One region of the Actinoplanes teichomyceticus ATCC 31121 genome, then DNA from elsewhere that is predicted to be linked to it. Evidence: riboswitches for the same ligand, from Rfam matches in the RefSeq annotation. Region 1 holds a riboswitch; each other region holds the start of a gene.

Evidence for each region. A riboswitch is a leader RNA that binds a small molecule or an ion and turns the genes downstream of it on or off. The one in region 1 is predicted to bind cyclic di-AMP.
Region 2: it holds a riboswitch for cyclic di-AMP, as region 1 does, so the genes downstream of both, ACTEI_RS24055 (LysM peptidoglycan-binding domain-containing protein) here and ACTEI_RS29615 (C40 family peptidase) in region 1, are expected to answer to the same signal.
Region 3: it holds a riboswitch for cyclic di-AMP, as region 1 does, so the genes downstream of both, ACTEI_RS02475 (LysM peptidoglycan-binding domain-containing protein) here and ACTEI_RS29615 (C40 family peptidase) in region 1, are expected to answer to the same signal.

The regions. Positions count from the first base shown of each region.
Region 1 covers NZ_CP023865.1:6,763,940-6,766,129, forward strand. The annotation lists gene ACTEI_RS29610 (flagellar M-ring protein FliF C-terminal domain-containing protein) at 1-328, opposite strand, end outside; cyclic di-AMP (ydaO/yuaA leader) riboswitch at 890-1,077, shown strand; gene ACTEI_RS29615 (C40 family peptidase) at 1,084-1,668, shown strand; gene ACTEI_RS29620 (heavy metal translocating P-type ATPase) at 1,767-2,190, opposite strand, start outside.
Region 2 covers NZ_CP023865.1:5,447,314-5,449,503, reverse strand. The annotation lists gene ACTEI_RS24060 (hypothetical protein) at 1-429, shown strand, start outside; gene ACTEI_RS24055 (LysM peptidoglycan-binding domain-containing protein) at 449-988, opposite strand; cyclic di-AMP (ydaO/yuaA leader) riboswitch at 987-1,164, opposite strand; gene ACTEI_RS24050 (family 43 glycosylhydrolase) at 1,539-2,190, shown strand, end outside.
Region 3 covers NZ_CP023865.1:544,064-546,253, forward strand. The annotation lists gene ACTEI_RS02465 (LysR family transcriptional regulator) at 1-44, opposite strand, end outside; gene ACTEI_RS02470 (YybH family protein) at 115-480, shown strand; gene ACTEI_RS02475 (LysM peptidoglycan-binding domain-containing protein) at 584-1,249, opposite strand; cyclic di-AMP (ydaO/yuaA leader) riboswitch at 1,251-1,431, opposite strand; gene ACTEI_RS02480 (saccharopine dehydrogenase family protein) at 1,763-2,190, shown strand, end outside.

The sequences.
Region 1 (2,190 bases):
TACCGGCGGCGGCACCGATCAATTCCCGCAGTCGATCCAGATCGATGGTCGCCGCGGCGACGTCGTCGACGAGGACGGCGACGCCGAGCCGGACGATGTTGCCGGGCACCGCCCAGGGGAGGTTGATGCCGGCGACCGGTGCAGCGGCGTAGCCGCTCACGATCGCCTGCCGCGACGTCGCCGCGGCTGCCGCGTGCGCGGGCACGGCGGCGAGACTCGCGCCCCCGTCAAGAGCCAGCGCCACGACAACAGCAGCCGGCCTGCCGGCACGCCCCGCGCGGCACCCGGTGCCCGCGTTCGCCGCCGACACGGCGAGCCCGTCGTTCATCAGCGTGCCTCCTCACCGGCTGTCGGGACCCGCCGGTGGACCGCCGCCCGTCGTACGGGCCCGGCGGCGTGTCGGCCCGGCCTGCCCCATCGTTCGACGGCACGGCCGGTCCAGACGCCCGGTGGGTGCGGCTCGGTTGCACTGCGGCCGCGGCCACCTCCGGTCGCGTCATCGGATGTAGCCGCCGCAACGCACGTCACCGACGGCCGGCGCAGGAGGCAGCACAGTCGCCCGATCGGTCACGTTCGACGAGCCGCTCGTCGCGCCGGAACGGCGGTGCGGGGGAACACCGACGGGGCCACGCAGAGCAACGGCTCAGCTTTCGTCGTGTTCCCTTTCACAGATCAAGATCACCTCAGTGTCACCAACCCTAAGCACCGCGTGCCGACAAACCTCGCACCGCCCTTCCGAACGGACACGGCCCGATGTGAACGTGACTGTCGGTGAGCGATGGGTCCGGTGGAGGCCGTCGCGGGCTGGGCTATCAAGGAGGGGCGGCGAGCACCTGTTCGCCGGTCGTGCCGATCCGGACCACGCCGAGCCCTGCCCCGGTCCGGCGGCACGAGAGACATGACGAGTCATGAGGCAGTCGGGGGCAGGGACGGGGGAACCACTATCGGTCCTCGACCGGCACGCCGTCCGCGGCAGCCCGGGCGCAGGGCCTTGGGGTGAAGCCGCCACCGCGCGGCCGGGCAATCCTTCGCGCCCGAATCCGACAGCTAACCTCGCAGGCGTGCCGGAGGGATTCCTTCACCGTGCGCGTAAGCACTCTGAGCCGGCCCGCCCGTACCCTGGGGACCGGCACTCTCGCCCTGTCCGTGGGTCTCGGTCTGCTGACCGGCGGGTTCGGCACACCGCAGCCCGCCTCTGCCGCGACGCCGTCCTCGGCGGTCGTCACCACGCCGGTGTTCTCGCAGACCAGCGTGGCGTTGAGTCAGACCGGCATCACCGTCAAGACGGCGGCGTCCCAGGCCGCCAAGTCCAAGGCGGCGGCAAACCGGGTCCTGTCCGAAGCGGCGAAGCACAAGGGCAAGAAGTACAAGTTCGGTGCGGCCGGGCCCAAACGGTTCGACTGCTCGGGCTACACGATGTACGTCTACAAGAAGGCGGCGGGCAAGAAGCTGCCGCACAAGGCCCACCTGCAGCAGCGGTACGGCAAGGCTGTCGCCAAGTCCAACGCCCGCCCCGGTGACCTGATCATCATCCGCAAGGGCGCGCGCGGCACGCACGCCGGCATCTACGCCGGCGGCGGCAAGATGTGGGCGTCGCCGCGGACCGGTAAGACGGTCACCAAGCAGAAGATCTGGAGCAAGAGCTACGTGGTCCGGCGTCTGGTCTGACGACGATGCGACACGCCCGTCCGTGGTTCACGCTCGGGCGTCGCCCAGCGCCGCCCGCACCCGTCCTTGGCGGGGTGCAGGCGGCGCTGTCGTACGACTTACTTGGTGATGCTGGTGAAGCGGCGCAGTCGCAGGCTGTTGGCGACGACGAACACTGAGCTGAACGCCATCGCCGCGCCGGCGATCATCGGGGTGAGCAGCCCGGCCGCGGCCAGCGGCAGGGCGGCCACGTTGTAGGCGAACGCCCAGAACAGGTTGCTCTTGATGATGCGCAGGGTGCGCCGGGACAGGCGGATCGCGTCGGCCGCGGCCATCAGGTCACCGCGGACCAGGGTCAGGTCGGAGGCTTCGATCGCGACATCCGTGCCGGTGCCCATGGCCAGCCCCAGGTCGGCCTGGGCCAGGGCGGCGGCGTCGTTCACGCCGTCACCGACCATCGCCACGACCTTGCCCTGTCCCTGCAGCCGCTTGACCACGTCGACCTTGTCGGCCGGCAGCACCTCCGCGATCACCTCGCCGATA
Region 2 (2,190 bases), 1.3 Mb from region 1:
AGCCAGGGGTACGTCCTCGACGAGAGCACCGGGGAGCCGTTGACCGAGGTGCAGACCTGCCGTGAGCACCACGTGACCGGCCGCCTCGACTGGTGCGTGTACTGCCTGAACCCGACCTGCGCCGCCTGCCCCGCCGCGGTCCGGCCGTGCCGCCTCTGCCAGGGCACGGTCTGCGGGGACTGTGTGGCGCCCGACGGCCGCTGCCCGGCCTGCTCCGGGCTGGCCAAGGTGGGCGTGTTCGGCCGTGGCCGGTTCGGGGTGTCGCCGGGCGGCGCGGTGTGGCACAACGCCGTGCCGAACGTGCAGGTCACCGTGCGCCAGGAACGGGACTGGTGGACGCTGGAACGCTGGGACCGGTACGACCGGGTCACCTTTCCCCTCGACGTGCACACCGTGCAGGCCCTCAAGGGCTGGCTGGGAGTGCGGTGACCCGGCCGGCGCCGGTGGGTCAGAGCCGGATGCGCTGACCGGGGAAGATCATGGTCGGGCTCTTCAGCCGGCTCTTGTTGAGCTGGTAGAGCGCGCGCCAGCCACCCTTGACGTGGTACTTCCGGGCGATCCGGGCGAGGGTGTCACCGGACTTGACCACGTACGTCTTGCCGGAGGCCTTGGCCTTCTTCTTCGGCGACGCCTTCTGGCGCACGCCGGCCTTCTTGCCGCACACCGGCCACGGGCTCAGGCCCCGCTTGGCGTACAGCTTCTTGGCGATTTTGATCTGCTCGGCCTTGCTGGCCCGGTCGGCGGTCGGGGCGTACTTCGTCCCGCCGTACGCCTTCCAGGTGCTGCGGCTGAACTGCAGGCCGCCGTAGTACCCGTTGCCGGTGTTGATGTGCCACCTGCCGCCGGACTCGCACCGCGCGAGCCGGTCCCAGTTGACGCCGGCGGCGCTGGCCGGGGCGGCCGGCGCGAGCAGCACGCCGGCTCCGGTCACACCCGCGGCGACCAGGCTGAGGGCAGCAAGGCGCGTTCGTCTTCCGATCCGAGACATGAATGATCCTCCACGCCTGCGAGGTGAGCTGTCGGGTTCGGGCAGAGTGGCCCGGCCGTCTCACGCGGCTTCACCCCGAGGCGCGCTCGTTCCAGCGCGCCGGAAAACGTGGGTCCCCCGCTCCTGCCGTCGAGTCGCGTCTGTGGAACGGCGGCAGGATTCGGCGGTCCGTCCACAGTGCCCGCAGCGCGGGACGCTCCGAACGGTAACCACGCCGACCGGGACGCGACCAAGTTTTACGCCCTGAATAGTGACGTTCTTCACGCTAATCAGCCGATTTGATCTTGTTCGCGCCCTAAAAGGACAGGCATGTCGGACAGTGGCGGGGAGGGGGCGCCCCGCGGGTGCCGCGGGCGTGGGTGCCGAGGTCCGGGCCGGGGGCGGGAGTCGTGTTCTTGACAGCGCCGCAACCTGAGCGCAATCATTCAGAAACTTCTACGCGTGGATGGCCGCCATCGGTCTCTTCCAGGCGAGATCCCCCCTGTTTCGCGTACGAACCATCCCCGTCCGCGCTGAATTGTTAGCGCTAACAGCACGTGAAGGAGCCGGCATGAGCCGATCCCGCGTCCGCACCGCCGTCACCGCCGTCCTCGCCCTGCTCCTCGGCGCGCTCGCCCTGCCCCAGCCCGCCGCGGCGGCCACCACACTGATCTACGCCACCTTCAAGGGCGACGCCGCCGCCGACGAGGAACTCTGGATCTACCAGTCGACCAACGGCGGCACGAGTTACAGCACGCTGACCGACACCAACTTCCACGGTCCCACCGGGGTGCTGCGCGACCCGAGCATCCTCAAGCGCAACGGCGTCTACTACGTCGCCTACACGGTGCAGTCGTGGACCACCAACAGCACCTACTTCTCCATCGCGTCCAGCACCAACCTCACCAGCTGGACGAACATCGCCAGCATCCCGGCCGGCGTCAGCGGCGCGAACTACACCTGGGCGCCGGAGTTCTACGTCGAGGGCGGCAGCGTCAAGCTGATCACCAGCGTCGCGTCGACCAGCTGCTCGTTCTGCTTCCGGCCGTACGTCTACACCGCGCAGAACACCGCCCTGACCAGCTGGAGCGGCCCGGCGCAGATGTGGGGCCTGGGCACCAACCACATCGACACGTTCGTGGTGAAATCCGGGAGCACCTGGCACGCCTTCACCAAGAACGAGACCACCAAGTACATCGAGCACTGGACCACCACGGCGAACC
Region 3 (2,190 bases), 2.1 Mb from region 1:
GTCTCGGCGACCGCGACGAAGTATTCGAGTTGCCGCAGATCCATGAGCGGCGATTGTAGTTCGCATAAAAACTATGCGTTGGACTTGTGCGGTGCGGCACGCGATGGTGGAGTCATGAGCGAGCGCGAGAAGGCCTACCGCCCCGAAGACCTGACCAGACTCTTCGTCGAGCGCGCCAACGCGAAGGACGCCGAGGGCCTCGCGGCGCTGTATGAGGAGGATGCCGTGATGGCGTTCCCACCCGGCCGGCAGACCGTCGGCCGCGCCGCGATCCAGAGCCTCTGGGCGCGGTTGCTGCCGAGCATGCCCCGGTTCGAGCCGGAGCCACCGCTGCCCACGCTGATCAGCGGTGATCTGGCGCTCACCTCGACCCCGCCGAAGGACGGCGCCGGAGCGCGGGCGCAGGTGGTCCGCCGCCAGCCCGACGGGACCTGGCTGCGGGTGCTCGACCAGCCGGAGTTCCTTCGGCCGGCGAGCTGATGCCGAGCACGGTGTCGCGCTCGCCGGGTTCGCAGGCGCTGGTCAGCCGGGTCGTTTCCCGGGGTCCCGCGTGCGGACCCCGGGAAGCCGCTGTGCCGCTGTCCTACAGGGCCAGGCGCTGACCCACCCGGAGATGGTTCGGGTTGCTCAGGCGGCTGGCGTTGGCGCGGTACAGAGCCCGCCACCCACCCTTGATGTGATAGCGGGCGGCGATGCCGGAGAGCGTGTCGCCGCGCTTAACGACGTAGGTGCGTGTCCCCTTCAGCGGGGTGGTGTAGGAGGCGAGGCGGTAAGGGCTCACCGAGCTGGTCCTGCGTGCCTTGGTGAGACCGCGCCGGCCGCAGGTGGGCCAGGCGCCGATCCCCTGGCTGCGCAGCACCCGTTCGGCGATGCGGATCTGCTCCTGCTTGGAGGCGAGGTTGGCGGTGGATCCGTACTTGCCGCCGCCGTGCGCACGCCAGGTGCTGCGGCTGAACTGCAGACCGCCGTAATAGCCGTTCCCGGTGTTGATCCGCCAGTTCCCGCCGGACTCGCACTTGGCGACGGCATCCCAGTTCACGTTCGGGGCGGCGGCGGCCGGTGCGGCCTCCACCGCCAGCAGCCCGACGGCGCCGGCCAGACCGGCGACCGTGAGACCGACGGCGCGCTGCAGCCGGTGCCGCGCCGGCTGGGGCTGCGTGGGTCGCGCCTGCGCGCTCCGGAAAAGGGCGCGCGGGGACCGGGCTCGCCGGGACAGGACACGACGAACCCGCTTGTTCAGGTGAAGCATGAAGTTTTCCCTCCACGCCTGCGAGGTGAGCTGTCGGGTTCGGGCCGAGGAGCCCGGCCGCACCAGGTGCGGCTTCACCCCGAGGCGCGCCCGGTGGGCGCGCCGAGGAACGTGTGGGTCCCCCGCTCCATGCCTGTGTGTTGTTGACCGTGACCAGCAGGCAGGACTCGGCGTTCCGGCCACGGTGCCCGCGATTGCGGACTGCTGACGGTAGCCACCACTGCGCGGAACTGACCAGGTCCGGAAGCGGGGCCGGTGACGTTGTTCTCACAAATTAGCCGCTTTGATCTTCCTTTGTGTGAATAACAGCGGGACTCCTTGGATGCTGGGCGCGCCTACCGCCGCCGCGGTCGGCCGTTGGAGGGAAAATTCCGGCCGTCGGCATAGCGGCGTCCGCAGTGGGTAAGCGAGGTCCGCCCGTTGGGGGATCAGGCTTCCGTGTCCGGGCGCCGACCGGGGCTCGGGGCCGCCACCTCTCGCGCCGCCACGGTCCGAGGTGCACAATCGGCGAGCATGAGCGATCGTTCACGTGAGTTCGAGGTGGTCGTCTACGGCGCCACCGGCTTCGTCGGCGCGCTGGTGGCCGAATACCTGGCCGGACACGCGCCGGCCGGCACCCGCATCGCCCTGGCCGGCCGCTCACCGGAGAAACTGGAAGCTGTCCGGTCCCGGCTGAACGTCGACTGGCCGGCCCTGGTCGCCGACGCCACCGACCCGGACGCGGTGGCCGCCCTGGCCGGACGGACACGTGTCGTCGTCACCACCGTCGGGCCGTACGCGAAATACGGCCGCGCCCTCGCGCACGCCTGCGCCGCAGCCGGCACCGACTACGCCGACCTCACCGGCGAGGTGCTGTTCGCCCGCGCCAGCATCGACGACAACCACGAGCTGGCCCGCCGCACCGGCGCGCGGATCGTGCACTCCTGCGGCTTCGACTCCAT